One region of the Arthrobacter sp. 3Tela_A genome, then DNA from elsewhere that is predicted to be linked to it. Evidence: riboswitches for the same ligand, from Rfam matches in the RefSeq annotation. Region 1 holds a riboswitch; each other region holds the start of a gene.

The links. Region 1 has a riboswitch for S-adenosylmethionine ahead of TVC13_RS14755 (LLM class flavin-dependent oxidoreductase). Riboswitches for the same ligand answer to the same signal wherever they lie in the genome.
Region 2: another riboswitch for S-adenosylmethionine. It lies ahead of TVC13_RS16110 (bifunctional o-acetylhomoserine/o-acetylserine sulfhydrylase); the one in region 1 lies ahead of TVC13_RS14755 (LLM class flavin-dependent oxidoreductase).
Region 3: another riboswitch for S-adenosylmethionine. It lies ahead of TVC13_RS02010 (hypothetical protein); the one in region 1 lies ahead of TVC13_RS14755 (LLM class flavin-dependent oxidoreductase).
Region 4: another riboswitch for S-adenosylmethionine. It lies ahead of TVC13_RS17500 (flavin reductase family protein); the one in region 1 lies ahead of TVC13_RS14755 (LLM class flavin-dependent oxidoreductase).

The regions. Positions count from the first base shown of each region.
Region 1 is NZ_JAXIOM010000057.1:10,717-18,151, reverse strand. Features, by position in the region: gene TVC13_RS14780 (hypothetical protein) at 1-1, shown strand, start outside; gene acs (acetate--CoA ligase) at 1-1,974, opposite strand, end outside; gene TVC13_RS14770 (ABC transporter permease) at 1,965-2,822, opposite strand; gene TVC13_RS14765 (aliphatic sulfonate ABC transporter substrate-binding protein) at 2,822-3,889, opposite strand; gene TVC13_RS14760 (ABC transporter ATP-binding protein) at 4,007-4,834, opposite strand; SAM riboswitch class IV at 5,253-5,367, shown strand; gene TVC13_RS14755 (LLM class flavin-dependent oxidoreductase) at 5,403-6,797, shown strand; gene TVC13_RS14750 (ArsR/SmtB family transcription factor) at 6,853-7,197, shown strand; gene TVC13_RS14745 (MFS transporter) at 7,194-7,435, shown strand, end outside.
Region 2 is NZ_JAXIOM010000070.1:11,208-18,642, forward strand. Features, by position in the region: gene TVC13_RS16090 (alpha/beta hydrolase) at 1-539, opposite strand, end outside; gene TVC13_RS16095 (SGNH/GDSL hydrolase family protein) at 660-1,517, shown strand; gene TVC13_RS16100 (DUF3995 domain-containing protein) at 1,514-2,053, opposite strand; gene metX (homoserine O-acetyltransferase MetX) at 2,077-3,213, opposite strand; gene TVC13_RS16110 (bifunctional o-acetylhomoserine/o-acetylserine sulfhydrylase) at 3,210-4,526, opposite strand; SAM riboswitch class IV at 4,592-4,708, opposite strand; gene TVC13_RS16115 (VOC family protein) at 4,834-5,475, shown strand; gene TVC13_RS16120 (hypothetical protein) at 5,912-6,871, shown strand; partial or broken gene TVC13_RS16125 (hypothetical protein) at 6,876-7,435, opposite strand, start outside.
Region 3 is NZ_JAXIOM010000003.1:74,120-81,554, reverse strand. Features, by position in the region: gene paaK (phenylacetate--CoA ligase PaaK) at 1-58, shown strand, start outside; gene TVC13_RS02025 (TetR/AcrR family transcriptional regulator) at 138-773, shown strand; gene paaZ (phenylacetic acid degradation bifunctional protein PaaZ) at 883-2,967, opposite strand; gene TVC13_RS02015 (SGNH/GDSL hydrolase family protein) at 3,318-4,217, shown strand; SAM riboswitch class IV at 4,337-4,469, shown strand; gene TVC13_RS02010 (hypothetical protein) at 4,485-4,871, shown strand; gene TVC13_RS02005 (tyrosine-protein phosphatase) at 4,937-5,683, opposite strand; gene TVC13_RS02000 (MerR family transcriptional regulator) at 5,782-6,585, shown strand; gene TVC13_RS01995 (hypothetical protein) at 6,614-7,171, shown strand.
Region 4 is NZ_JAXIOM010000090.1:2,415-9,849, reverse strand. Features, by position in the region: gene TVC13_RS17505 (PhzF family phenazine biosynthesis protein) at 1-654, opposite strand, end outside; gene TVC13_RS17500 (flavin reductase family protein) at 789-1,295, opposite strand; SAM riboswitch class IV at 1,347-1,466, opposite strand; gene TVC13_RS17495 (MFS transporter) at 1,554-2,756, opposite strand; gene TVC13_RS17490 (PhzF family phenazine biosynthesis protein) at 2,826-3,662, shown strand; gene TVC13_RS17485 (replication-associated recombination protein A) at 3,767-5,161, shown strand; gene rpsD (30S ribosomal protein S4) at 5,472-6,098, shown strand; gene TVC13_RS17475 (DUF948 domain-containing protein) at 6,296-6,670, shown strand; gene TVC13_RS17470 (hypothetical protein) at 6,710-6,964, shown strand; gene alaS (alanine--tRNA ligase) at 7,024-7,435, shown strand, end outside.

The sequences.
Region 1 (7,435 bases):
GTTCCCGGCCCCGGTCCGGCGTGCTTCGCACACGGCGTGGATCGCGGGGATGCAGGGTTCGTTCTGCAGGCTCGTGGTGTCCCCGAGGGTGGTGCCTTCGAACAGCTGGGTGAGCAGGCGCCGCATGATCTTGCCGGAGCGGGTCTTGGGCACGTCCGGAACCACGACGACGGCGGCGGGCTTGGCGATCGGTCCGATCTCCTTCGCGACGTGGTTCCGCAGTTCCGCGGTGACGGTTTCTGTATCCGTTGACGCGGCGTCGGTGAGGACCACAAACGCTGCTATGGCGTGCCCGGTCTTGGCATCGGCGACGGGGCAGACCCCGGCTTCGACTACCCAGGGGTGGGAGACCAGCGCGGATTCGATTTCGATCGTGGAGAGCCGGTGGCCGGAGACGTTCAGGACGTCGTCCACCCGCCCCAGGATCCAGGTGTCGCCGTCGTCGTCATAGCGGGCGCCGTCCCCGGCCAGGAACCAGCCCTGCTGCGCGTACTGCCGCCAGTAGGAGGAGAGGTAGCGCTGCGGGTCGCCCCAGCAGGTCCGGGCCATGGACGGGCCGATCCGGTCCACCACAATAAAACCCTGCACGTTCGGGGGCACATCAGCGCCGTGCTCGTCGACGATCCGGGTGGAGACGCCGGGCAGGGCGCGGGAGGCGCAGCCGGGCTTGAACGCTGTGTCGGTCTGGCGCGGGGAGAGGATGGTGGCGCCGGTTTCGGACTGCCACCAGGTGTCGATCACCGGTACCTCGCCGCGGCCGATGTTCTCCCGCATCCAGCGCCAGGCTTCGGGGTTCACGGCTTCGCCGACGGTCCCGAGCAGCCGGATGGAGGACAGGTCCCAGGTGTCCGGGACGCCGTCGGGGAACCAGCCCATGAGGGAACGGACGAGGGTGGGGGCGGTGTAGTAGCTGGTGACCTTGTAGCGTTCGATGATCTCGAAGTGCCGGCCGGGGTGCGGGGTGTTCGGGGTGCCCTCGAAGATCACCTGGGTGACGCCGTTGGAGAGCGGTCCGTAGATCTCATAGGTGTGCGCGGTGACCCAGGCCAGGTCCGCGGTGCACCAGTGGACGTCCGCATCCCGGGCGGTTTCGTCCGGGTTGGCGAAGAGGAACTCGTAGCTCCAGGACGCCTGCGTGAGGTAGCCGCCCATGGTGTGCACCAGGCCCTTGGGCTTTCCCGTGGTGCCGGAGGTGTACATGATGAACAGCGGCGTCTCGGCGTCGAAGGCCTCCGCTTCGTGGATGTCGGAGGCGGTGTCCACCGTGTCGTGCCACCAGATGTCCCGGCCTTCGGTCCAGGCGATGTCGCAGCCCGTGCGACGGATGACCAGCACGTGTTCGATCGCGTTGTCCCCGGAGACCGCCTCGTCCGCGTTGTCCTTGACCGGAACGGCTGCGCCGCGGCGGAACTGGCCGTCGGTGGTGACCAGGAGTTTGGCACGGGTGTCTTCCACCCGGAACTTCAGGGCCTCGGCGGAGAAACCGCCGAAGACCAGTGAGTGGATGGCGCCGATCCGGGCGCAGGCCAGGGTGATGATGATGGTTTCGGCGATGACCGGGAGGTAGATGACCACCCGGTCGCCCTTATCGATGCCCAGGGCCAGCAGGGCGTTGGCGGCCTTGGAAACTTCCTTCTGCAGCTGCGCATAGGTGATGCTGCGGCGGTCGCCCGGTTCGCCTTCGGCGTGCAGCGCCACCTTGTCTCCGTGGCCGGCAGCCACGTGCCGGTCCACGCAGTTCACCGCGACGTTCAGTTTGCCGCCGGCGAACCATTCGATTTCCGGCACGCTGTACTCGGCGTCAGCTTCCGGAATCTCCGGGCCGCTGAGCCGCTGCGGCGGGGTGAAGGTGTGGGCGGTGTGCCACGGCTGTTCCCACTGCAGGCGCCGGGCCGCGTCCTCCCAGAACGCGATGCGCTCCGTGTCGGTGGTGAGTGCGGGTTCGGCCTGTTCCAGTGCTGTTGTTACGCCCACTTCTTCACTGCCCACTTCTCTGCGACGCCCAGCAGGGCATCAGTCGTTTTGCCGATGACTGCCAGCAGCACGATCGCCAGGAACATCCGGTCGGTGCGGCCGTTGTTCTGCGAGTCCGTGAGCAGGAAGCCCAGTCCCATGGAGGATGCGATCAGTTCTGCAGCCACCAGAAAGAGCCAGGACTGCGCCAGTGCCAGCCGCAGACCGGAGAAAACAGCCGGAACGACGGCGGGCAGCTGCACCGTGGTGAGCAGTTTGAGGCCGTTCAGGCCGAAGGCGCGGGCCGCTTCGACGAGGTTCTTGTCCACGTGGCGCAGCGCCAGGGAAACAGTGGTGAAGACCGGGAAGAACGCGCCGATGGTGATCAGCGTGACCTTTGAATCCTCGCCGATGCCCATCCACAGGATCAGCAGCGGAACCAGTGCCAGGGAGGGTACGGCACGCACGGCGCCGAACAGCGGGCCGAGGAGTACATCTGCCAGGCGGGAGAGGCCGAGCAGGGCGCCGAGGATCAGGCCCAGCGCGGCGCCGAGTGCGAAGCCGGTCAGGACGCGCTGGGTGGAGATGGCGATGTGGGTGCCCAGCTCGCCGCGTTCAATCAGGTCCGCTGCGGAGGTCAGGACGGCGCCCGGGGAGGGCAGCTGTACTGCACTGAAGACCCCGAGCACGGACACGAGCTGCCAGAGACCCAGCAGCAGCACCGGAACTACCAGGCCCAGGGCCACGCGGGCCCAGGTCCGGGACAGCGGGCTGCCGGAGCTGGCCTTTTGGACAGGTGCGGGTGCTGCCGACGACCCGAACGGGCCTGCCACTGCGGGTGCAGCAGCGGGAGATGGATTGCTGCTCATTAGGCGTCCTTGACGGTTGCGGCATCGGCCTTCTGTACGAAGGTGTCATCCAGCAGGGAGGCCACGGCGTCGTCGATCGCCTGCTGGTTGGCAACGTCGCCGGTTTCGACGAACACGGGGCCCACCTTTTCCAGGACCTTGCGCTGCGCCTCGCCCGGCGCCGCGTCGACGTCGAGGTTGCTGCGTTCCAGGATGACAGTGCGGGCCACTTCCAGGTCCAGGCCGGCGACGTCGGCGAGGATCTGCGCGGTTTCTTCCGGGTTTTCTGCTGCCCAGGCGCGGGCCTTTTCGTAGGCATCGACGACTGTCTGGGCCAGTTCCGGCTGCTCTTCCAGGAAGGATTCGGTGGCGTTGAGGAAACCGTAGGTGTTGAAGTCCAGGTTGCGGTAGAGGAACTTCGCCCCGGCGTGCTCGGCTCCGGCCATGATCGGATCAAGGCCGGACCAGGCATCCACCGCACCGTTTTCAAGGGCCGTGCGGCCGTCTGCATGCTGCAGGTTCTCAACCGTCACGTCGGAGGTGCTCAGCCCGGCCTCTTCCAGTGCCTGGACCAGGAAGAAGTACGGGTCGGTGCCCTTGGTGGCGGCGACGGACTTGCCGGCCAGGTCAGCCACGGAAGTGATGTCCGACTCGGGGGAGACCAGCAGGCCGGCCCACTCCGGCTGGGAGTAGATGCTGATGGTCTTGATTTCCGAACCGTTGGCGCGCGCCAGCAGGGCAGCCGAGCCGGCGGTGGAACCGACGTCGATCGCTCCGGCGCGCAGCGCCTCGTTGGCCTTGTTGGACCCGGCGGACTGTACCCAGTTCACCTCCACGCCCTGCTCTTCGAGAGTGGCTTCGAGCCAGCCCTGGTCCTTGATGACCAGGCTCAGGGGGTTGTAGGTGGCGAAGTCGATGTTCAGGGTGCCGCCGTCGGCCGCTTCGTTTGCGGCTGCCCCGGAGGAATCTTCGCCGGCCACGCAGCCGGTCAGGGCCAGCGAAACGGCGGCTGCGGTGGCTGCCAGTGCGGTGAGCGGGCGGCGGGAGACGCGGGGCGGGCGGCGGGAGAAGAGGGAACGGCTGTTCATGGGGATTCCTTCGAGACGGGTGGAGCAGAAAAATGTGGGGTCGGTGCAGCTTGGTGCGGGCACAATGCGTCCGCGGATTGGCCAGGGTTGTGGCCCGGACGGGGAGGCGTGGGCGCTCTAGTGGCGGTCGACGCCGAGGCTCGCCAGGAGCTCGCCGCGCATTCGGGCGAGCTCGGCCGAGGCCCGGTCCCGGGGACGGGCACCGGGCACGGTGATGGTCTGCGTGATGGTGGCGCCGGGCTTGCCCGGTTCGCGGCCGAGCACGATGATCCGGTCGGCGAGCTGCAGGGCTTCATCGACGTCATGCGTGACGAGAAGGACGGTGGCGGGCGCAGCGCGGTGCACGTCCAGCAGCAGGTCCTGCATCTTCAGCCGGGTCAGGGCATCCAGGGCCCCAAACGGTTCGTCCAGCAGCAGGACACCGGGCTTGCGGGCCAGGGCACGGGCGAGTGACGCACGCTGGGCCATGCCGCCGGAAACAGCACGCGGCTGGTGCTTGGCAAAGCTGTCCAGTTCCACGAGTTTGAGCAGCTCGGAGACCTTGGCTTTGCCTTCGGAAGCGCTGGTGCCCTTCGGCAGGCCAATCGCAACGTTGGCCTGCAGGGTCTGCCACGGCAACAGCCGCGGTTCCTGGAAAGCCACAGCACACCGGTCGTCAATGCCGCGCACAGCCGTACCGTCGATCAGCACCTGGCCGGTGGAAGCGGCGTCGAGCCCTGCGGTGGCGCGCAGCAGGGTGGACTTGCCGCAGCCGCTGGAACCCAGGATGGCCAGGACCTCGCCCGGACGGACTTCGAAGTTGATGTCGCGCAGCACCACGTGGGCGTCTGTGCCGGAGCCGAAGCTGCGGCCGACGCCGTCGAACGTCACGGACAGTGCGGTGTCGGGAGCAGTGCGCGGGGCAGCGGAGACGGCATGGGAGCCGGAGGAAAGTACTGCAGTCATGTGAACACTCCATCGGTCCTGGCAGTAGCACCCTACGGAAAACGTCCTGGGCCGCTGCCGGCCTCCTGCGACGTCCACCTCGATATCGCAGTGCCTCAAGGAGGAAGCACTACGACCAGGGTTGCTGCGGCTTCACTGATCCAGGTCTCTCAGCCGCTCGGGATGGTCAAGACCCAACTAAACGCCCTGAAGTCCGATTCCGGCAAGTCCCGGCGTAACATTTCTCAGCCCCTCCCTCCCCCATCGAGATAGCAGAAACTGCACGTTACAGCGCTGAAACGTGCAGTTTCTGTCATCTCGATGGTTCGGGGCGGGGCGGCTGGGCGCCCGGGAGGTGAAGTACGACGGCGGCGGTTACGCCGCGTGAACACGTCGGCTTGCGTGCCACCGGGGGAGCGGGCGCATACTGAACCCGCAGGATCATGAGTCCCAACGCGAAGCTCTGGCTCGTTGGGCGGCAACCCTCTCCCGTAGCGGGGTGCCCCAGATGACGATCCGGTCGCCGGCAAGACCGCCCGCGGCAAGTACGGCGCTCCCTCCGCGGTGCGTCCTTCCGTAAAGGACCCTCATGGCCACCACGCCCGCCCGCCACATCCGCTTCAACGCGTTCGACATGAACTGCGTGGGCCACCAGTCGCCCGGACTGTGGCGCCATCCCGAAGACCGGTCAACGGACTACACCAAGCTCAGCTACTGGACTCACCTGGCGCAGACCTGCGAACGCGGCCTGTTCGACGGGATCTTCATTGCCGACGTCCTGGGCACCTATGACGTCTACGGGTCCTCCAACGAGGCGACCCTTCGGCAGGGCACACAGGTGCCCGTGAATGATCCGCTGCTGCTGGTCTCCGCCATGGCCCTGGTCACCGAACACCTGGGCTTCGGCGTCACAGCCGGCACGGCCTATGAGCACCCGTACCCGTTCGCCCGCAGACTCTCCACCCTGGACCACCTCACCGGGGGCCGGGTCGGCTGGAACGTCGTGACCGGCTACCTGCCCTCCGCCGCCCGGAACATGGGCCAGGAAGACCAGCTGGAGCACGACGAGCGGTACAACCATGCCGATGAATACCTCGAAGTCGTCTACAAGCTGCTCGAAGGCTCCTGGGAAGACGACGCCGTTGTCCGCGACCGGGAGACCGGCGTGTTCACGGACCCGGCCAAGGTCCACGACATCAACCACGAGGGCAAGTACTTCAAGGTCCCCGGCATTCACATTTCCGAGCCGTCCCCGCAGCGCACCCCGGTGATCTACCAGGCCGGCGCGTCCCCGCGCGGCATCGCGTTCGCTTCCGAAAACGCCGAAGCCGTGTTCGTCGGCGCCTCCACGGTGGAGAAACTCAAGGCAACCGTCACGAAGATCCGCGACGCCGCCGAAGCGGCCGGACGGGACCGCTACTCCATCCGGATCTACACGCTGCTGACCATCATCACCGCCGCCACGGCTGAGGAAGCCGAAGCCAAGCATCTTGACTATCAGAGCTACATCAGTGACGAAGGCGCGCTGGCGCTGATGTCCGGCTGGATGGGTGTTGACCTTTCCACCTACAACCTTGACGAGCCGCTGGGCTCGGTGAAGTCCAACGCCATCCAGTCAGCCGCGGCGAACTTCCAGAAAGTGAAGGACGACGGCGAGCCCTGGACGGTGCGCGACATCGCCGAGAGCGCCGGTATCGGCGGGCTGGGCCCGCGGCTGGTGGGCTCCGGCGCCGAGGTCGCCGAGGAGCTGATCCGCTGGGTGGAAGAGACCGACGTCGACGGCTTTAACCTCGCGTATGCCGTCACCCCGGGCACCTTTGAGGACGTCGTGGAGTTCGTGGTTCCGGAACTGCAGAAGCGCGGTGCCTACCCCACGGAGTACGCCCCGGGCACGCTGCGGAACAAGCTCTTTGGTGCCGGCGACAAGCTGCCCGCAGAGCACAGGGGAGCCCGGTACCGACTGGCGCCGGCCGTCACGCGCTAGGACTGGGCTTCCGCGGAGGCTGCCCCCGGGGGAGGGCGTTTGTTAGTATCTGCGTATGCACGCAGATACTAATGCTGATGACCTTACTCCCGCGAACGCCTACATTGACGTAGCCGTTGAGGTCTTCCGCCTGCTCGCGGACGCAACACGCATTCGGATTGTGCTGGCCCTGCGTGAAGGCGAACTCTCGGTGAACAACCTGGCCGAAATCGTGGAGCGCAGCCCGGCCGCTGTCTCCCAGCACCTGGCGAAGCTGAGGTGGGGCAAGCTGGTCCGTGTCCGGCAGGACGGGAACCGGGCGTTTTACCGCCTCACGGACGAGCACGCGATGCGGCTGGTGGTCGAAGCTATCCGGCAGGCCGAGCATGCCGTGGACGAGAAGCCCGGGCACCACTCATGATCCGGGTCCTGCGCAATCCCACCTACCGGGCACTGTTCTTCGCCCAGGTATTGGCGTTGCTCGGAACGGGCCTGCTGACCGTTGCCCTGGGCCTTCTTGCCTTCGACCTGGCGGGGGACTCAGCCGGAGCAGTGCTCGGCACCGCTCTTACGATCAAGATGCTGGCGTACGTGGGCGTGGCGCCGGTGGTCGCTGCCCTGGTGGACCGCTTGCCGAAAAAGGCCGTGTTGGTTGGTGC
Region 2 (7,435 bases), on a different contig from region 1:
TTCAGCCAGGCGTGGGTGTATTCGATCCGCTCGGCGTCGATCACCGGATCGGCCTGGTCCCGCCCCCAGAAGAACGGCACCTTCAGGGCTGCCAGCTCCTCGTCGTGGAAGAAGCCGCTGCCCTCCGCGGGCACCACAAAACCCGAGAGCCCGACGACGGCGGCAAACTCCTCGGGCCGGTGGCGCAGCAAGGTGCTGGCCACGGCCATGCCCATGGAGAAGCCGAGCAGGCTCACGCTGGAATGCTGCTCCTTGATGCCGTCCAGCCAGTCCGAAACGTCCTGGACGGCGGACACGACCCGGTCCACTGAATACTCCGGTTCATGCATCAGCGGGAACCAGGTGTAGCCCGGACCCAGCGCCTGCGGAGCACGCACCGACGCGATGGTGAACTCCTGCGGCAGGTACTGGGCCAGTCCCATGAGGTCTTCCTCGTTGGCCAGGTAGCCGTGGAAGAGCACCAGCAGCGGCGTTCCGGCACGCTCTTCCTCCGGCTTGGAGAAGAGCACAACAGGGTTCCAGGGAGAGTTTTCAGTCATAAAACCCATTCTGGCATGCACCGCCTTCAACCTACGGTCGCGTAGCCAGCCGCCAAGGGCAATCATGGTCAGGTGACCGAATCAACGCAGCACCCCGCAACGCCCACCCAGTCTGACCCGATGCCGGACCCCCTGCCGACGCAGGCCCACCCGAACCACCCGTTTAACCGGTACGTCGCCATCGGCGATTCATTCACCGAAGGGATAGGCGATCCAAGCCCTGAGAGTCCCGGCGGGAACCGCGGCTGGGCTGACCGGCTGGCCGAGGAACTCGCCGCCGGGCATCCTGACTTCGCCTATGCAAACCTGGCCATCCGCGGCCGGCTGCTGAACCAGATTGTTGCGGAGCAGGTACAGCCGGCCATCGACCTGAAGCCGGATCTGGTAACCATCTGCGCCGGTGGCAATGACGTCATCCGCCCCGGCGGCGACCCCGACCGGCTGGCCGAGACCATGGACGCCACCATCGCGAAACTGCGGGAAACCGGTGCCACCGTAGTGCTCTTCACCGGTCCGGACATCGGGGCCACCCCGGTCCTGGGCAGCGTGCGCGGGCGGGTAGCCATCTACAACGAGAACCTGCGCACCGTTGCCATGCGGCACGACGCCGTCATCGCAGACATGTGGGCGCTGCGGGAACTGAGCAACCAGCAGATGTGGGCCCCGGACCGGCTGCACTTTTCCCCGATGGGACACCAGAGCATCGCGGCCATGGTGCTCGAGACCCTCGGAGTGCCCCACACGCTCGAACCGGCCCGGGTCAAGGAATTGCCGCCCAAGAACTGGCGGACGGCACGCTCCGAAGACCTCTTCTGGGCCCGGGAATACCTCATGCCGTGGGTAATGCGGCGGGTCCGCCGGCGTTCCTCCGGCGACGGCATTTCGCCCAAACGGCCGGATGCCGGACCGTATTTCGGCAAGCGGATGCCGCAGGGATCCTCCGAAGCGGCAGGGACCGGGCCGCTCAGCCAGGACTAGTTGGGGGCCGGCTTGGTTTGGATCCGTTGTTCCGGCCTGCGCCGCGAAAGCCACAGGTAGGTCAGGAGCGCGGCGCCCCAGGCGAGGAACAGTGGATCCCACAGCCAGGCGTGGCCTTTCAGCCCTTCAACATCGGCATCCGGGCCGGCGGGAATCCAGCCTGCCAGCACCGCTGATGCTGCCGCAGTGTTGAGCGCACCCCAGAGGCACAATCCGGCACCGCCTGCCCAGCTGAGTACACGGATAAGCCGGGGAAACGGAAACCTGCCGTAGGCAGCGGCCAGCGGAAGAACCGCGGCAGCGGCCTTGAGCAGTGCGGCGGCGCCCAGCACCGCAGCGGCCTCTGCCGGGGACTCCTGCCCCGCCTGCACGGCGAAGCTGCCTACCGTGGCCAGCAGCCACTGCCCGCCCAGCGCCCAATACAGGCTGAAGGCAGCATGGAGCAGGCCAAGGACGCAGGCGGTCCTGAGGAAACCGATGCCGCGGCGGCGTCTTGGTTCGGCCGGAGGCGGTTGCCCGTGCGGTGAGCTGCGCATGCCCCCATGGTGCCGCGCAGTACCTAGGCGAAGAAGTCCTGCCGGAGAACATCCTGAAGCTGGAGCACATCGGTGAGGAAACCGTCGTGGCCAATGGGAGCGCTAATCAGGTGCACGCGGTTCTCGCCGGGCAGCGCTGCGGCCAGCTCGTACGACTGTTCCGGGAAATACAGCCGGTCCGAGTCCACCGCGGCGACCAGGAACTGTGCCTGGGTGTCTGCGAGCGCCTCGGCCAGGCTCCCTCGCCCACGGGTGATGTCATGGCTCATGAGCGCCTCGGTGAGGATGACGTAGCTGTTGGCATCGAAGCGGTCCGCGAGTTTCCGGCCCTGGTGGTCCAGGTAGCTCTCCACCTGGTACCGGCCGCGCTCAGCCGGAAGCGCCGCGCCAAGCGGGTCCTCCCCCGGCTGCGGTGTCCGGCCAAACCGGTACTGCAGTTCCGCCTCGGACCGGTAGGTGATGTGCGCGATCCGGCGGGCCAGGCCCAGCCCGGCCAGCGGGGCACGGCCGTTGTAGTAGTCGCCGCCGTTGTAGTCCGGATCCAGCCGGATGGCCGCCACCTGCGCCTGCGCGAAAGCGATCTGCTCACCTGTGCTTGCCGCCGTCGCCGCAATGACCACACACCGGGCCACCCGGTCGGGTTCAGTCACGGCCCACTCCAGGGCCCGGGCGCCGCCTAGGGAGCCGCCCAGCACGGTGTGCCAGCGGCGGATGCCCAGCTGGTCTGCGAGCCGGGCCTCGGCGTGCACGGAATCCCGAATGGTGACAAACGGGAACCGGGATCCCCAGGGCAGCCCGTCCGGGTCTGCCGATGCCGGACCGGTGGAGCCGTAGCAGCCGCCAACCATGTTGATCGAGACCACAAAGAACCTGTTGGTGTCGATGGTCCGGCCGGGTCCCACCAGGCCGTCCCACCAGCCGGGTTCGTCCGTGCAGCCCTGGGCCACGTGGGTGCTGCCGGTGAGTGCGTGCGGAATGAGGACGGCGTTGGACGCCTCGTCGTTCAGCACGCCCCAGGTTTCGTAGCCCAGCACCACGTCCGGAAGGACGCCGCCGGTCTCCAGGGCCAGGTCACCGATCGAGGCATACTGCAGCACCCCGTCCAGTACACGGACAGGGTGCTGCGGTGCAGGAGGATAGGTTGTCACGCTGTGCTTCATGCTCCCTTGGCGGCGCGGAAACCGGCGTCGAGGTCCGCGATGATGTCGTCGATATGCTCCAGGCCCACGGACAGGCGGACCAGGCCCGGGCTGACGCCGGCTGCTGCCTGGGCCTCAGCACCGAGCTGGCTGTGCGTCGTCGACGCCGGATGGATGACCAGCGAGCGCACGTCGCCCACGTTCGCCACATGGGAGTGCAGCTCAAGGCCGTCCACGAAGCGCTTGCCCGCTTCCACGCCGCCTTCGATCTCGAAGGACACGATCGCCCCGGTTCCGCGCGGGCCGTACTTGCGGCCCCGTTCGTACCACGGGCTCGACTCCAGCCCTGCGTACGCAACCGAAATGACGTCGTCGTGCGCTTCCAGCCAGCGCGCCACGGCGACGGCGTTTTCAACGTGCCGCTCCACGCGCAGGCTCAGGGTCTCAAGCCCCTGGGCGAGGAGGAAAGCGTTGAACGGGGAGAGCGCGGAGCCCAGGTCGCGGAGCAGCTGCACCCGTGCCTTGAGGATGTAGGCGAGGTTGGCGCCAAGGACTCCGTTGGCGCCCAGGTCGCGGGCGTAAACCAGCCCGTTGTAGCTCTCGTCCGGGGTGTTGAAGCCGGGGAACTTTTCCGGATCGGCGCCGAAGTCGAAGTTGCCCGAGTCCACAATCACGCCGGCAATTACGGTGCCGTGACCGCCGAGGTATTTGGTGGCCGAATGCACCACAATGTCAGCGCCCCATTCGATGGGCCGGATCAGGTACGGGGTGGACAGGGTGTTGTCCACGATCAGCGGGATGCCTGCTTCATGGGCGACGGCGGAGATCCCCTCGATGTCCAGGACATCCTGGCGGGGGTTGGAAACCACTTCGCCGAAGAAGGCCTTGGTGTTGGGCCGGACCGCTTCCCGCCACTGGTCCAGGTTGTCCGGGTCCGCGACGAAGCTGACGTCGATTCCGAACTTCTTCAGCGTGTGCTTGAAGAGGTTGTAGGTTCCCCCGTAGAGGCTGGGGCTGGCCACAATGTGGTCCCCGGCTTGGGCGAGGTTCAGGATGGCGTAGGTTTCGGCGGCCTGGCCCGAGGCGAGCAGCAGGGCTCCGAGGCCGCCTTCCAGGGACGCGATCCGGTTCTCGACCGCTTCCTGGGTGGGGTTGCCGATCCGGGTGTAGATGGGCTCCAGTTCGGCCAGCGCGAACCGGTTCGCTGCGGCTTCGGCGCTGGGGAAAACGAAGGACGAGGTTTGGTAGATCGGCAGGGCGCGGGCGCCGGTTACGGCGTCGGGCTCCTGACCTGCATGGATCTGGCGGGTTTCGAAGGACCAGTTGGCAGACATTGTGCTCCCTTTATGACCAGGGGCCCCACAGGGTCGGGTCCGGAATACACCGGAGCGACACGTGTGGCCCGCGCTTGCCGGCACGCCTGTTTGCGTACGGCCAGGTCTTCACCCGGGGCACCCCACCGCGGTTGGAGGGTTGCCGGCCAGCAAGCCGGGGCTATCTGCTGGCACTCATGACCTGTACCTATAGAACCAACCCCTCAGCAGTTGCGCAACCCATATGACGCAGCGTGAAAATCTGCTGATTACGCCGCTTAGGCTTGCCTTAGTCGAGACATAGGTCACAACGTGCCAAGATGTTCGCATGCGCCTGGATCACGTCTCATATGCCTGCGAATCCGACGGCCTGCTGGCCACTACGGAACGCATTGCCGCTGCCCTGGGAACCGACTTCGTCAAGGGCGGAGTCCATCCCCGTTTTGGTACCCGCAACATGATCCTCCCGCTGGCCAACCACCAGTATGTAGAGGTTGTTGAAGTACTGAACCACCCCGCGTCGGACAAGGCCCCATTTGGGCAGGCCGTCCGCGCGCGCTCCGAAGCCGGCGGCGGCTGGATGGGCTGGTGCGTCGCCGTTGAGGACCTTGCTCCCTTCGAAGAACGCCTTGGCCGCTCCTCCGTTCCCGGCAACCGCAAGTTCCCCGACGGACAGGAACTCACCTGGCGCCAGATTGGCATCAACGGCCTGATCGCCGACCCGCAGGTCCCCTACATGCTGCGCTGGGATGAAGACAAGGCAGACCTCCACCCCTCCCGCGCCTTCGAAGGCACCGTCTCGCTGCAGTCGCTCACCATCGCCGGTTCGGCCGCGCGGGTGACCGAGTGGCTGGGCATGCCGGTTGAGAAGCCGCTGGAGTCCGTGGATGTCACCTGGGTCTCCCCCAAGGGCACGCCGGGCATCATGTCTGTCACCTTTGCCACCGAGAAGGGTCTCGTCGAGATCTAGTTCTGCTGGATTCGCTCCGGTTTGTGACAATCGCTCCGGTTTGGGGAACTGCGTGTTCCCCGAACCGGAGCGATTTCCGTTTGGCGGGAGATCTCTTCTCCGGATTCCTGCACTTCGAGACATCCCTGCCGCTTGGGACACCCGTCTACGGCCGTTTCCCTGCACTTCGAGACATCCCTGCCGGTTTGGGACTACCCTCCGCGGCGCCGTGGCAGGAAAGTCCCGAGCTGGCAGGAGAGACCCCAAATGGAGGGTTTTCAATTCATGCCAGGCCGGTTCAATCCGGCCGTCGGCCGGGCAGCCACTCAGAATCACAGCTTGGGAACTCGGCGTGTCATTTCCCCAGGCACTGTTCACAGTTGCTGTGCCGGCAGTCGTTTTCCACAAGCCGGCGTACTGACCTACCGAACGGCTCCCCAATCGGCAGAGTTAGTCCATGCCGATCACTTTCCTGCTCTCAGCGCAGGCCGACTTAGATGGAACGAGCCGCCGGGATCTGGCCCGCAAGTGCGCTGCCGGTGAGCTGGTTCGCCTGAGACGCGGCATATACGTTCCTGCGGAGCAGTGGCAGAAACTCGCGCTCTGGGAGCGTGATCGTGTCCGGCTCGCAGCGGTGGCAGGCGACCACACACCCGGGAGGATTCTGATTCAGCAGTCAGCTGCCGTCATGTGGCGCCTGCCGACTATCGGCGCCCACTCCAAGGTCATGATGCTGGCATCCGGCCCGGCGCATGGACGCTCCCGGGGTGATCTGCGCTGGGCAGATCGCCGTCTGCTTGAACCCGTAACGGCTGTGGACGGCATACCGGTCACGTCCCGGGCCCAGACTGTCATCGACATGGCCGCATACTTGCCGTTCGAACAGGCCGTACCCGCCATGGACCATGTGCTCCGGATTGACCACGTGCAGAAACTGCCTGCCTTGGAAAAGGATGACCTCCGTCGCCTGGCACGGCAACTCACCATGGGCACCAGACAGGCACGGGCTCACCGGGTCATTGACTTTGCCGACGCCCGGTCTGAATCGCCCGGCGAGTCCTACTCCCGGGCACTCATGTACCGGCTTGGTTTACCGATCCCGGAACTGCAGCGCGAGTTCCACGGTCCGGACGGAAGGCTGCTTGGCCGGACTGATTTCTACTGGGAGGAGGAAAAATTGGTCGGAGAATTCGACGGTGCCGTCAAATACGGCACAGCCCTCGGGGGAAGCCTGCAGCCGGGGAGGGACGCGCTCGTTCGGGAGAAACGCCGGGAAGACCGCCTTAGGGCCACGGGCGTCGGATTCGTGCGATGGACATGGAGCGAGGCCGTCAGACCTTCCTCACATCCTGAGGGACTGCTGCAGATCCTGCTCCGTGCGGGCCTCACCCGGAGAAAGCAACGAAGACCCCGATGACGGTTCAATTCAGCTGGTAAACCGCAGCTGGCCCGCCGAAGGACCGGACAAGCTCAGCGTTCAGCCCGCGGACAGCCTCCGGATCGACCTTGAGCACCTTCCGATCGTAGGTGAGCAGGCCGTTGACCTCATCCTCGACATCGGTGAGCTGGGTGTAGACCGTAGCGGCAAGGCCTTCCCGCAGGGCAGGCTCAATCTGCGTACGGTGCAGCGCGGTGTACGCCCGTTCCAGCTCGGCCCGGGTGTGCAGGGTCTTGCCGTAGCCGAAGACCTTGCTGTTCCAGGTGTGCCCGTCCAGGGGAAGGCTGAAGCCGCCGTACTCGGAGAGGACAATGGCACGCGGGTCGCGCTGCCACCGGCGGCGGATCCGGAACGGAACGGCGTAGATGTGCAGGCTCTTGGCGTCGCCGGCGCCCTGGTCGTGCCAGCCGCTGGCATGGTCGATGCTGCGCGTAGGGTCCAGGACCCGGAGTTCGCCGGCGATGTCCGCGGCGTCGAACTGCCCCCAGCCCTCGTTGAAGGGAACCCACAGCGCAATACTGGGGACACTGCGCAGCAGCTCAA
Region 3 (7,435 bases), on a different contig from region 1:
CAGCGGCAAGCTGCGCCGCATCTATGACCTGCGCAAGCAGGAGAACAAGCCGGCCTAGGGCCGTGATGATCGTTCGGGTGTGCGGGGGGGGAGGGGGCGCCCCCCCCCACCCCGAACGTTCATGCGAAAATATTCAGATGCCTAGTCCAACGAGTTCCGCGACTTCCTCTCCCTCCGGCGCCAACGGCACCCGCAGGGGGCGGCCCGGCTACGACCAGCAGACCGTGCTGAACATCGCCGTTGACGTGTTTAACCGTCACGGGTACGAAGCTACGTCGATGGGCATCCTCGCGGAGAACCTGGGCATCACCAAGTCCGCGATCTATCACCACGTTCCGTCCAAGGGTGACCTGCTGCGCCTTGCGCTCGAGAACGCGCTGGGCGGCCTTGAAGGCGTGCTGGACGACCCGCAAGCTTCGTCCGGACCGGCCGATGCCCGGCTGGAGTTCGTGCTCCGGGGCACCATCAAAGTCCTGACCGAGCGGCTGCCCTTCGTCACCTTGCTCCTGCGGCTGCGGGGCAACACTGAAGTCGAGCGCGACGCCATGGAGCGCCGCCGCCAGTTCGACCGCCGCGTGGCGGAACTCGTAGACGCCGCCCGCTCCGAAGGCTCCCTGCGCAGCGACATCGATCCCCGGACCACTACCCGCCTGCTGTTCGGAACAATCAACTCGATCGTTGAGTGGTACAAGCCCGGCGGCTCGCTGAGCGCGGAGAAGCTCGCCGACGACATCATTTCAATGATGTTCGACGGCCTGCACGGCAAGCCCTGATCCCGTTCTCGGTATCTGGATCTCCCCCTACATCGAGAGGCCAGTTACGGCCCGTTTGGTGCTCCAAACAAGCCGTAACTGGCCTCTCGATGTATATGGGTGAAGGAGGCTAGGCGCGCTTCTTCTCCACGAGGGTGAGCACGTCGTAGGTGGCCACGATCTCGTCGTTCTGGTTGTGCAGGACGGCGTCCCAGGCAACCTCTCCGTACTCGTCGGTCTCACGCGGGGTGATGCGCTTTGCCGTCAGCGTCACACGGATGGAGTCACCCGCGGCCACCGGAGTGATGAAGCGCAGGTTTTCCAGTCCGTAGTTAGCCAGTACCGGCCCCGGGGCGGGCTCGACGAACAGTCCGGCGCCCCAGGAGAGCAGCAGGTAGCCGTGCGCCACGATGCCCGGGAAGAACGGGTTCGCCTCGGCAGCTTCCTGGTTAGTGTGCGCGTAAAACGTGTCGCCGGTGCTGTTTGCGAACGCGGTGATGTCTTCGAGGGTGACCTCGCGCAGCTCCGAGGCCATCGCGTCGCCGATCTTCAGCGTGGCGAGGTCCTTGCGGAACGGGTGGGTTTCGTCGAAGTTCTGGTCTGCGCCGGTGTGCCAGACGCCGGTGATGGCGGTGAGCATGTTGGGCGAGCCCTGGATGGCGGTGCGCTGCATGTGGTGCTTGACGGCGCGGATGCCGCCGAGTTCCTCGCCGCCGCCGGCACGGCCGGGTCCGCCGTGGACCAGGTGCGGGACGGGCGAGCCGTGGCCGGTGGAGGTGCGGGCGGTTTCCCGGTTCAGCACGTGCACACGGCCGTGGTGGCCGGCGATGCCGGTAACAACTTCGCGGACCGTTGACGGGTCGTTGCTGCAGACGGTGGCAACCAGCGAGCCGCCGCCCAGGGCAGCCAGCCGCACGGCGTCGGCCGTGTCTTCGTAGCCGACCACGGAGGAAACCGGACCGAACGCTTCAACCGAGTGCAGTGCCTCAGCGTTGGGATCGTCCCAGGTGAGCAGCACCGGTGCCATAAAGGCACCGTCTTCAACGACGCCGCGGCTGCCGTCAGCCTGTACCGTTTCCGGGGCATCCAGGCTGCCGAACGCGATCTTGGCGCCGGCATCCAGGAACGTCTGGACGGAAGAGCGGACGCCGTCGCGCTGCTCAACCGAGGCCAGGGCACCCATGGTGACGCCTTCGGCGCGCGGGTCGCCGAGCACAACGCGCTCTTCGATGCGCTTGGCAGCGGCAGCGACGACGTCGTTCACCAGGGCCTTGGGCACGATGGCGCGGCGGATAGAGGTGCATTTCTGGCCGGCCTTGACGGTCATTTCGGTGACCAGCGACTTCACGTACGCGTCGAATTCCGGGGTTCCGGGAACAGCGTCCGGGCCCAGGATGGAGGCGTTCAGCGAGTCGGTTTCGCTGGTGAAGCGTACGCCGCCTTCGATGACGTTGGTGTGGTTCTTCAGCTTGTTGGCGGTCGACGCCGAGCCCGTGAACGAGACCATGTCCCGGTAGTCGAGGTGGTCCAGCAGGTCACGCGCGGATCCGGAGATCAGCTGCAGCGAGCCGGCGGGCAGGATGCCGGATTCGACCATCATGCGCACGGCGGCTTCGGTGAGGTAGCCGGTGGGGGTGGCGGGCTTGACGATGGTGGGAACACCGGCGAGGAAGGCCGGAGCGAACTTCTCCAGCATGCCCCAGACCGGGAAGTTGAAGGCGTTGATCTGTACGGCGACGCCCGGGATGGACGTGTAGATGTGCTCGCCGATGAAGGAGCCGTCCTTGGACAGGACCTCCGGGGTTCCGTCAATCACAACGGTGGAGTTCGGCAGTTCGCGCCGGCCCTTGGAGCCGAAGGTAAAGAGCACGCCGATGCCGCCGTCAATGTCCACGAGGGAATCGATCTTGGTAGCGCCGGTGCGGGCGGAGATTTCGTAGAGTTCGGGACGGCGGCCGTTGAGGTACTGGGCCAGTTCCTTCAACTTCAGGGCTCGCTGGTGGAACGTGAGGCCGGCCAGTCCGCGGTGGCCCACTGTGCGGCCGTGCTCGACGGCGGCAGCGGTGTCCAGGCCGTCGGTGCTGACCAGGGCGAGCAGTTCGCCGGTGGAGGCATCACGGACTTCGGTGGAACTGGCGGAGGTGTTCTCCGGGGTCCACCATTCGTCCTGGACGAAGCTGGGGACGACTTGCACGTCTATGGCGGTTGAGGTCATCGTTGACGGACCCTTTCGATACTGGACGTTCGTTTGCCAGTCCGGGCCGGCTGGCCGCAGCTGCAGCGCAGGCCGATAACTGACCGGACGGTCGGTAATGAATCCAGCCTACATGAGAGTGCCGTGCGGCACATCACCTGGGAGTGTGCCGGTCCTCAACATTTCGCCTGCGGGTGCCGCTGCGCCGCCTTCGTGTTCCGCCGTGGAAGCACGGCCGTTAGCGTGGTCCGCTACGCAGCACTGCACTGCGGACCACGACGGCGGAAGGCAAGGACATGTTCCGGTTGCGCAAATGGGGACGGGCAGCGGCGCTGTTGTCCGCAGGATGTCTCCTCACGGCAGGATCTCTGGTGCTGCCTGCGGCCGGTGCCGCGGCGGACGCTACCCCATGGACCGCTGCGGGTGCCGGTGCCGACCGGGACCGCGGCCACCACGGACCCCACAAGGGATGGGACCGCGGGCCGAAATGGTCCGTTGATTACGTAGCCCTCGGCGACTCCTATGCAGCCGGCTTCGGCGGCGGCGCAGTACTCGATGCCTGCGGGCGGACAGCCGAGGGCTACCCGGCCCTGTTGGATGCCCTGCGCAAGGTTGAGCTGGATGCCAACGTGACCTGCGGCGGCGCCACGGCGGCCAGCACTCCTCCGCCGGCCCCCGCGGGTCCGGTAGACCTGCCGGAGCAAATCGCAGCACTTCAGGCTGCAGGCAGCATCGACCGGAACACCGACCTGGTGACGCTGACCATCGGCGGCAATGATGTCCGCTTCACGGACGTCGTAGCGGCCTGCGCCGGCACTGAGCTTCCGGCGACCTGCGCTCCCGCTCTCGCGGCGGCGCAGGCGTACGCCGAAACGACGCTGGCTCCACAGATGCGCCAGTCGCTGGAGCAGCTGCGTGCCCTGGCTCCGCGAGCGGAGCTGGTGCTGGTGGGGTACCCGCACCTCTTCGACGAGGCCGGAGTTCCGGGACTGCTCTCCGCCGAGGCAGCCGGGCTGTTCAATGCGGGCACTGATGCGCTGAACGCCGTCCTGGCCGCGCAGCTGCCGGATCGCCGGTCCACGTATGTGGACGTGGTGGATGAGTTCGCCGGGCACGGCGTCGGCTCCGCCGATCCGTGGATCATCTTTGGCCAGGCCGCCCAGGCCAACCTGCATCCCAACGCCACGGGGTACCGGGAGGGTTACCTCGCGGCCATCACTGCGGACGTCGACCTCCCGGGCAAGGGGCATCACTGCCGCGGCCGCAGCTGAGTTCAACCCGGACCACCCGTCGAGAGGCCAGTTGCGGTTCCTTTCGCGGCTGAAAAGAGCCGCAACTGCCCTCTCGATGGGTGTACCGGTGTCCCTGGTGCCTGCTAACGTAATCAGTGCTTCACGAGACATGGCCTCCGCACCTTCCCGGTACGGAAAAGCTCCGACTGGCCATGCACCAACCCCAATGTTCGGCGGGTGGTTCGGATGACGAAGCGGCCCGCGTCCAACCGGAGCGGGCAAGGACACTCCCACGAAGGACACGCTGTGATTCCCTCCAGTGACCCGCGCTGCACGGCTTTCTACCCCGGCCACAAGATCCATTGGATCCACGGCGGCCGCCTCATGAGGTACGACGACTGGATCGACGTCGAGGTCCACGCCGACCCGGAACTGGACCTCATCTATCTGGTCCTCGACGGCGAGCAGCAGCTTATGTGGCACCATGATGTTCCCTTGGTCGCAGAGGCCCTTGCTGCCACCCCCGGGCAGCCGCAGTGGTGCACCCGGTACTCCTCCCTGATGGTCCCCGGCGCCTATGAGGGCCGGAACCGGAGCTCTTTTTTCTACTTAGCCACTCCTGAGAGGGTGGTGCCCTGCCGCGGCCGGGTTCCGCGGAATGACGTGACCATGCAGGACCACGGGTCCGCTTAGCTCCTCGCCCCATCGAGATGGCAGAAACTGCCCGTATGAGCGCCCGCTGTATCGTGCAGTTTCTGTCATCTCGGTGAGGAGCCGAGCATCCGGGAGCGGAGCCGGGCGAGGGTTTCCTCCCCGGTTCCGGCCCGGCGCAGGTAGGCAGCGGCGTCGAATTCCTGCAGGAAACCCAGCAGCTCACCCTCCGCGGCATCGGCGCGGGCCGCCAGTTCGGCGTCGTCCAGCGGGCGCTCCCGCGGCTGCTGCTGGGTTCGGTGCCAGTCATTGATGCCGGTCAGGGCAGCACGGTAGTCGGCGGCGATGTCCGCCGGCCGCACGCCGGCCACGCCAAGCAGCAGCGCCGTCACCAGCCCGGTGCGGTCGCGCCCGGCTGAGCAGTGCAGTACGACGCCGCCGGGCGGCGCATCAGCGACGGCACGGGCAATTGCCGCGAACTTTTCCGGCCAGCGGCGCAAATTCTCGGCGTAGAACCGCGGTGAGCTCATGTAGGGGCCGGTCAGTGCCGTGAAGTCCGGATCGTCGGGTTCCTGGGTGGGAAGGTTCAGGAACCGGATGCCGCGGACTGCCGACGGCGGCACCACCGGGTCGGTGTCCCTCCGGCCGGTCTCCGCCGCGTTGCGCAGGTCAATCACCGTGCGGACACCGGCATCGTATGCCTGCTGCCAACCGCGGGCGGTGAGCCATTCGGAGCGGCCCATCCGGTAGAGCCGGCTGGGCTGGATGCGCCCGTTGCCCGCAGGAACTCCACCCAGGTCCCGCGCATTGGCGGCACCTTCCCAGTCGACGTTGCGGTTCGGCGGGTTCCCCATGCTCCCAGCGTAGGCGGAACTGCAGGGTGCGCGCCCTCGAAGAGCCGTCCGGAAGCAATACTTGACTCTGACACTGTGGAAGGCAGGAGAACTGGATCATGTTATCCATTGGAGCGTTCGCGCAGATCGGTCAGGTCACCCACCGCATGCTGCGGCACTGGGACACCGCCGGCCTGCTCGTGCCCGCCCACGTGGATGAGTTCAGCGGCTACCGCTCCTACGATCCGTCCCAGCTTGAACGGCTGCACCGGATTGTGGCCCTGCGTTCCCTGGGCTTCGGCCTGGACGATATTTCCGCGATGCTCGCGTCCGGGGTGGGCTCGGGCCGGATCGCTGACCTGCTGCGCCTGCGGCGGGCAGAGGTCGCGGAAGAGGCGAGGGTAGCGGCTGCACGGCTCATCGACGTCGAGCGCAGGCTCCACCTCATTGAAAAGGAAAATGCCATGTCCCAGATCGAGATCATTGAAAAGCCACTTCCTGCCATTCGGCTCGCTGCCCGCAGCGCCGTGGTGGCCGAACAGCCCGAGGTCCCGGGCGTCGTCGGGCCTCTCTTCGACAGTGTTGCCGCAATCCTGGTCCCTGCCGGCGTGCCCGGCGGTGTGCCGGTAGCGGAGTACGACATGGGCGAGGACGGTCTGCGGATCACCGCCGGGTTCGCGCACTCGGGTCCGGTGCCCGACGGCGCGGAGGCAGCTGACCTGCCCGCGGTTCCGGCTGCGGTCTGCGGCGTTCACCTTGGCTCGATGGAGCACATCGGCGAGAGCTGGCAGGCGGTGCATGCCGAGATCATCGCCCGCGGTTTCACCCTCTCAGGCCCGTGCCGTGAGGTGTATCTGCGGTCAGAGTCCAAGGACCAGGCAGATTGGGTGACTGAGCTGCAGCAGCCCGTCGCCCGGGCATAGGCGGAGCCTGGAACCAGAGAGGCAGCAAATGGAGCAGGCCCAGGTGCGGTTGTGGTGGCTCCCCGTGGGCGCGGGCGGGCACGTGGTGATCCACACCAGCCGGTGGTGGGAGCTCTGGCGCTCCGTCCGCGAACACCGCCGCCCTCAGCCGCTGTTTCATGCAGCCCTGGAAGTAACCGCCGGGACCCGCTGCACGATTGAGATGACGCCGGCGTGGGGCCAGGGCTCCGGACCGCGGGGAGTGGTGGCAACCGGGTCCGTAGGCGCGCAGCGTCTCGGGGCACTGAAGCTCTTCCGCTATGAGGTCCGCTGCTGGCAGGACGGTGTGATTCCGGACCTCGCCTACGCTCCGGAACCTCCGGTGCTGTTCGAGATGGCTGGCTCGGAAGCATCCGCGCTGCTGGCCCGGGTGCCGCAGGTGCCCCGCCTGGTCTGGGGTGCGAAGATGCCCGGCGGCGACATGTGGAATTCGAATTCCCTGATCTCCTGGTTGCTTCAAACCTCAGGCATCGATGCCGCGGCGCTGTATCCGCCGCGCGGAGGACGGGCTCCCGGATGGCGTGCAGGGATCGATGCCGCGCGCTGACTGATCTGTACCTGGGGCCGGTCGGCGCACCGTGCCCGCCCGCCCTGGCGGCAGGAAATTACCGGTCACGGCGGAAAACACTCAGTGAAGGATGCGGCCGCAGCGGTGTTCCGGCTGCGCTCGGTGTTCATGCAGCTGGGTCGGATTGGGCCGGCGTCCTGTGCTGCAATAACGTCGCTTAGCCCGGCTCTGCGAAATCCAGTGGCGCAATAACGTCGCTTCAAACCGGCGAGGGCAGCGTTATTGCGACACAGGACGCAGCAA
Region 4 (7,435 bases), on a different contig from region 1:
GAGGTCATCGGAGATGAACGTGCGCACCTCAAACCCGGTGGACTCGCCGTCGGGGTGCGGGCCGATGACGCCGACAGCCAAGCCGGCCATGGCCGGGTAGTTGGGACGGATGGCCAGCACCTCCGCTGCCGAGTCCAGCAGCACGCCGATCCATTCAGGGCCGTTGACCAGCCAGGCAGCGTCCCGCAGCGCCTGCCGGGAGAGTCCCAGGCCTGCCGCAACGCGGTCCAGCACCTCCTCGGCAACAGGTCCCGACCGCGTCAGCGCCGGAGCCGCAAAAGCCAGCCGGCCGCCGTCGTCCGTTTTGATCCGCACCAGGCCGGCAGCGGATTCCTGGACGAGGATGCCCTCCTGCCGGGGTTTTCCTCCGGCTTCCAGCCAGGCCTGGGCAGAGCCCAGGGTGGGATGCCCGGCGAACGGCAGTTCCTCAGTGGGGGTGAAAATCCGGACCCGGTAGTCGGCCTGCGAATCGTCCGGGGGCAGCAGGAAGGTGGTCTCGGACAGATTGGTCCAGTTCGCGAATCGCTGCATCCGGGCGGTACTGAGTCCGGAGGATTCAAGGACGACGGCGAGCGGGTTGCCGCCGAAGGGTTCGGGGCTGAACACATCAACCTGGGCAAACGGGCGGGCAGATACGGGAGTTTCGGGAGTCACTATTTGAGCTTAGTGAGTCGCCCGGGTGGATCCGATAGGCATGGGTTGCCCCAAGCTGCTCCGGTTTGTGCTGTTTGCTCCGCGGCGCGGCGGAGCGATTTCCCAAAACGGAGCGTTTTGCGAGGGCGGGCGACTCAGACGAACGCGGGTACCGCGAGATTCCTAAACGCCGACCCGTGGAAGACCAGCGGCTCATGTGCGCCGTCGTGGGTGGAGTAGCCGTGCACGCGAAGCAGAACGACGGCGTGGTCCCCGGCCGGAATCTCGTTCTCAACCGAGGTTTCGAGCCAGAGGGCGGCCTCGTCCAGGAACAGGGCACCGGTGTCGGCTTCGTGCAGGCTCAGCCCGGCAAAGCGGTCACCGTCGCGGGAAGCGATCTGGCGGCAGACGCCGTCGTGCCCTGTGCCCAGGATGGATACACCGATCCGGCCTGCCGTACGAAGCAGCGGCCAGGTGCGGGAGGTGTTTTGCACCGCGAACATCACCAGGGGCGGATCCATCGAGACTCCGACGGTGAAGGAAGAGGCCACGATTCCCTGCGGTGCACCATCCACTTCGGCGCAGAGCGCTGCGATTCCGGACGGAAAACGCCCAAAGGCCTGACGCAGTGCATTCGGCTGGAGATCAGTTTCAAGTGCCATGGAGATTCCTCTGCCTGAGGCGCAGCCTGCGGTGCGGAACCGTGGAGGCTGACGCTGTACTTGCCGGACCGGGAGATCCACCGGAACGGCCGAATCGTCACCTGGAGCACCCCGCTACGGCGAGAGGGTTGCCGTCCAGCCGGCCAGGGCCTGTGGCTGGAACTCTTGATTCTGGCTACCAATCTAGGAGCCGGGGTGTCCCGGGGCAAACGACCGTCACATTCCGGCCATGCAGGGCAACACTTCGTAACGGGGTACCTAACCGGCTGCCGGCCTGTTTCCTGTTTCCACGGGGTCAGGCGCCACGGCTGGATTGTCCGGCCTGTCCCGAACACCCATCCGGTGCAGGACCATGGGACCCAGCGCGGCCCCGCTGAGGATGACAGCGCCCAGCACCAGGCAGGAGAGGAGCCAGGGAGCGCCGTCGTAAAGGAAGCCTGCCAGCAGGGACCCTGCGGCGGCACCGATCAGTCCCGCGTTGCTCAGGAGTGCCATTCCGCGGCCGAGCCGGTGATCGCCGGCCTCAGCCACTACCGCTCCATGCATCGGAATCAACAGCGCCCAGGAAGCACACGTTAGTACCCACAGCGCAGCGATGAGCAGCGGAGACGGAGTGAATGCCAGGCCGACTGCGGCCACGGCCGAGGCAGTCGACGCCGCGATGTAACCTGTCCGGCGCCCGCGCCGCTCGGTGAACCGGTGCAGCACCCGGGGGAGAACCGTCAGCGCAATGCCGCCGGGCAGGTAGACAAGTGCGATCTGGTAGACCTCCAGACCGACTGCGTTCTGCAGATGCAGCAGGAGCAGCAGTCCCACACCGGCCTCGGCCACTGCCGTCAAACCGGCCAGGAAAAGGAGCGGTCCCAGGCCGGAGCCTTTCGCCCTGCCGCGCGGATCGTCCTGGACCCGGGGCGGCGCGCTGCGGACCAGCAGCAGCCAGAGGGCGGCCGCCAGGCAGACAACGGCCAGCGCAATGAAGACGCCGAAGAATCCGATGGTCGGCAGCAGCACCATAGCCGGGATCCAAAAGAACCAGGACCCGAAGGACTCAGAGGAAAGCAGCCCGGCCAGGGAACCCGAATCGGTGTCCAGAGACTCGGCGGCGACGGCACGGACGGCTATCCAGAAGAGCGCACCGCCAATACCGCCCACAGCCGCCGCTGCCACTGCCCAGGGCCAGGAGCCAGCCATAGCGTAACCGAGGCAGCTGAGGGCGTAGAGGAACGCGCCCGCTGCTGCGACGCGGGTCCGGGTGAACGTGTCGGCCAGCCGGCCGGCCAGGGGCCGCGCTGCCACCGAGACGGTCAACTCCACAGCGATGAGCATCCCAATGGCTGCGCTGCAGAGGCCGAGCTCAATCCCTGCCCACAGCGGGATCAGGAAGTCCACCAGCTCAGCTGAACCGCCCAGTGCGGCCGCAGCTGCTGCAACGGGTTTGCGGGAGCCCGCTCCGTTTCTCATGCGCAGAGCCTAGCGGACACCATCGGCACGCTTTGCCGCGCACGTGCGGCCAGCTATTACAGTGTCCGCATGAGACAACGCTGGTTCAAACAGGTAGACGTTTTCGGCAGCAAGCCGTACCAGGGCAACCCGCTGGCCGTGGTCCTGGACGGGGAAGACCTCGACGACGAGGCCATGCTGCAGTTCGCCCGCTGGACGAACCTCTCCGAGACCACCTTTATCCTCCCGGCGACGCAGGACGAGGCCGACTACCGGGTGCGGATTTTCACCCCGGGCGGCGAAATCCCGTTCGCCGGGCACCCCACCCTGGGAACGTGCCACGCGTGGACCGAGGCCGGAAATACGCCGATGAAGCCGGGTCTAGTGGTTCAGGAGTGCGGAATTGGGCTGGTGCCGCTCCGGGTCAACGCAGGCCTGGCCGCCTTTGCAGCACCTCGGCTGATCCGCACCGGGCCTGTGGAGGAGGGGACACTGGCCCGTGTGACGGCCGCGCTCGGGCTCACGCCGGACCAGGTCCGCGGCCACCAGTGGGTGGACAACGGACCGGGCTGGCTGGGACTTCTGCTGCCGGACGCTGAGACGGTCCTCTCACTGCGGCCGGACCATGCCGCAATCGGCGACCTGCGGGTGGGAGTAATTGGCCCGCAGCCGGAGTCAGCGGAGACTGACTTCGAGGTCCGCGCCTTCGCCCCCGGACTCGGAGTCTCCGAGGATCCGGTCACCGGAAGCCTTAATGCCGGACTCGCCCAGTGGCTGATCGGCGATGGAATTGCCGAGGAGCGCTACACGGTCACCCAGGGCACCGCCGTCCACCGTTCCGGCCTGGTCCGGGTGTTCACCCGCGAAGGCCGGATCTGGGTTGGCGGCGAGTCCGTCACCTGCATCGACGGCTCCGTTTCCCTCTAACAGTCCATCTAGTGCATCATGCCCATCGAGATGACACTTACGGCTCTTTTCAGCGCTGAAAGGAGCCGTAAGTGTCATCTCGATGGCACGGGTAGCCTTGAACCGTGAATGACTTGTTCAACAGCGGTGAGGATCAGGACCAGCAGGACGACGACGGCGCCGCGGCAGAGGGCGACGCCCGGCAGCGCCCGCGCAGCCCGCTTGCGGTGCGGATGCGCCCGCGCACTCTGGACGAGGTAGTGGGCCAGCAGCACCTGCTGGCGCCCGGCTCCCCGCTGCGGACCCTCGCCGAAGCACCTCAGGGAGGCCCGGCCGGCCCTTCGTCCGTGATGCTGTGGGGTCCTCCGGGCACCGGCAAAACAACACTGGCGCACGTTGTAGCCCGCGGGCCCGGCCGTAAGTTCGTGGAACTGTCCGCGATCACCTCCGGCGTCAAGGACGTCCGCCGGGTCATGGACGAGGCGCTGACCGCCCGGGATCTGCACGGCATCACCACCGTTCTGTTCCTGGACGAGATCCACCGGTTTAACAAGGCCCAGCAGGACGCCCTGCTGCCTGGTGTTGAAAACCGCTGGGTTGTCCTGATCGCCGCCACTACGGAGAATCCGTCTTTCTCCGTGGTCTCCCCGCTGCTCTCCCGTTCCCTGCTGCTGACGCTCAAGCCCCTCACCGAGGAGGACATCGCCGGACTGCTGGTCCGCGCCGTCGAGGATGAGCGGGGCCTGGCGGGCCGGGTTCAACTCAGTGAAGAGGCGCTGGAGCACCTGGTGCGCCTCGCCGCAGGGGACGCCCGCCGCGGGCTGACCGCATTGGAAGCCGCCGCCGGCGTTGCCTACTCGGAACGGGACCCTGACGTTACCGTGCCCGCGGTCGAACTTGCACATGCGGAGCAGGCCCTCGACGTTGCAGCGCTGCGCTATGACCGGGCAGGGGACCAGCACTATGACGTCACCAGCGCCTTCATCAAGTCCCTGCGCGGTTCCGACGTCGACGCCGCCCTGCACTACCTGGCCAAGATGCTGGAAGCGGGGGAGGACCCGCGGTTCATCTCCCGCCGGCTGATGATCTCCGCCGCGGAAGACGTGGGGATGGCGGACCCGACGGCGCTGCAGACCGCCGTCGCCGCGGCCCAGGCCGTGCAGTTGATCGGCATGCCGGAGGGCCGGCTCATCCTGGCCGAAGCTGTGGTGCACATAGCCACCGCCCCCAAGTCGAACGCCGCGTACAAGGCGATTGGTGCCGCGACGGCGGACGTCCGGGCCGGGTACGGCAAGGGCATACCGCCGCATCTGCGCGACGCCCACTATCCCGGGGCCAAGCAGCTGGGCCACGGCAAGGGCTACATCTATTCGCATGATGAGCCGCATGGGGTGGCGAAACAGCAGTATGCGCCGGATGACCTGGTGGGCAAGGACTACTACAAACCCACGGCCAACGGCGCCGAACGGGACATTTCAGCCCGGCTGGAACGCCTGCGCGGAATCATCCGCGGTCAGTAGCGGGCCAGTAGCGGCCAGTAGCGGCCACCGCGCCATCCAGCCCGTCCGGCGGGCCTGCCACCAGGCCCGCCACAAGTCCGGGTGCATGCTAGGATTGATGGTTGACTGGCAAGCGCACTGCCGGACAATCCCACCAACCGACCGGATTCACTTCCGGATGCGGTGGAACTGTGTCCGGTAACTGCGTTGCAGCAGAAGGCAGCGGTTGGCCGGAGCTCTCCCTAATGGAGGCCAGTGACTACGTATTAGCCGTGCACGGCGGGTTTTCCCGGTGCGTGCGGCAAAACCGCCAAAACAGTGAAAGGTGAACGTGGCTAATTCAACACGTGCACGCCGTCAGGCTCGCGCTTCGCGCGCCCTCGGCATTGCTTTGACCCCCAAGGCAGCAAAGTACTTCGAGCGCCGGCCTTACCCCCCGGGTGAGCACGGCCGCGCACGCCGCAAGCAGGACAGCGACTACGCAGTCCGCCTGCGCGAAAAGCAGCGCCTGCGCGCACAGTACGGCATACGCGAAGCACAGATGACCCGTGTCTTCGAAGAAGCCCGCCGCACCGCCGGTCTGACCGGTGAAAACCTGATCGAGCTTCTCGAGATGCGTCTTGACGCCCTCGTGCTGCGTGCCGGCTTCGCCCGGACGATCGCCCAGGCCCGCCAGCTTGTTGTGCACCGCCACATCATGGTTGACGGCGCCCGCGTGGACCGCCCGTCCTTCCGCGTGTCCGAAGGCCAGCTCATCCATGTGCACCAGCGCAGCGAGACCATGACGCCGTTCCAGGTTGCCGCTGCCGGCGCCCACCGCGACGTCCTGCCCGCTGTTCCGGGTTACCTGGATGTCTCCCTGGACAAGCTGCAGGCTCGCCTGGTTCGCCGCCCGAAGCGCTCGGAAATCCCCGTGACCTGCGAAGAGCAGCTCGTGGTGGAATACTACGCACGCTAATTCGACTCTCTTCCCGCTTTTGCGGGAGGTATGGCGAAATGGAACAGCCCGCGGCCCCGGCCCGGGGGCTGTTTCGTTTCCCGGCGGCCGTGCGCAGGCCCTGAACGGGGGAACGCGCCGCCGCCAAGTAAGTGTCCTGTCCCGTCAATGGGTAAGGTACATAGCGGAAACTCTTCGAAAACAACCCAAGGAGAACCATGTCAGGTGGAGATATTGCCGGTCTGATCGCAGCCGGGGTTTTTGCCGTGCTGGTTGCGCTGCTGGCCGTCCCGCTCCTCAAGCTTGGGAAGGTCTTCGATGAGCTTCGCGGATCGATCAAGACCCTCAGTGATGAAACCACCCCGCTGATCGACGAGGTCACCACCACGGTTTCCACCACGAACCTGCAGCTGCAGAAGGTTGACGGCATTTCCTCGAACGTCTCCGACGCGTCGGCCAACGTTTCCGCGCTGACGTCCCTGATCGCCGCCACCGTCGGTTCGCCGCTGATCAAGGTCTCCGCCTTCACTTACGGAGTCCGCACCGCACTGACCTCCCGCCGCCCCGCCGGGCGCGGCCGCCGCAGCCGCTAGGGCCTTCCGCCGCCATGCAGTCCACTACAGGAGCAGCACATGATTAAGCGTGTCTTTTGGATGTCGATCGGCATCACCATCGGCGTGATCGCAGTCCGGCGCATCTCTGACGCCAAGGAGAGCCTCGGCCCGGCCGGCCTGAACCGCGCCGTCGGCACTGCCGCCGACGCCCTGCACGATTTCACTGACGCCTTCCGTGACGCCATGACCCAGCGTGAAGGCGAACTCCGTTCCGCCCTGGGCCTGGACACCACGGACACGGTGGCCCAGACCATGTCCTCAGCCCGCCGCTGACATTCCCCACCCCGCACTGACCTGCGCGGAATTGATTTACCAGAAGGGTAAGAAACACCATGAAGTCCCACGAGATCGCACGCCGCTGGCTGGATTTCTTCAGCAGGAAGGGCCACACGGTCGTTCCCTCCGCGTCGCTCGTCAGCAACGACCCGTCGCTGCTGTTCACCGTTGCGGGCATGGTGCCCTTCATTCCCTACCTGACCGCGCGTGAGACCCCGCCGTACAGCCGCGCCACCAGCGTCCAGAAGTGCATCCGCACCGCTGACATTGAAGAGGTCGGCAAGACGGCCCGGCACGGCACCTTCTTCCAGATGGCCGGCAACTTCTCCTTCGGTGACTACTTCAAGGAAGACGCCATCACCTTCGCCTGGGAGCTGCTGACCAGCCCCGTGGCAGAGGGCGGCTACGGGCTCGATCCCGAACGGCTCTGGGTCACCGTCTACGAAGACGGCGACGAGCGCGACGACG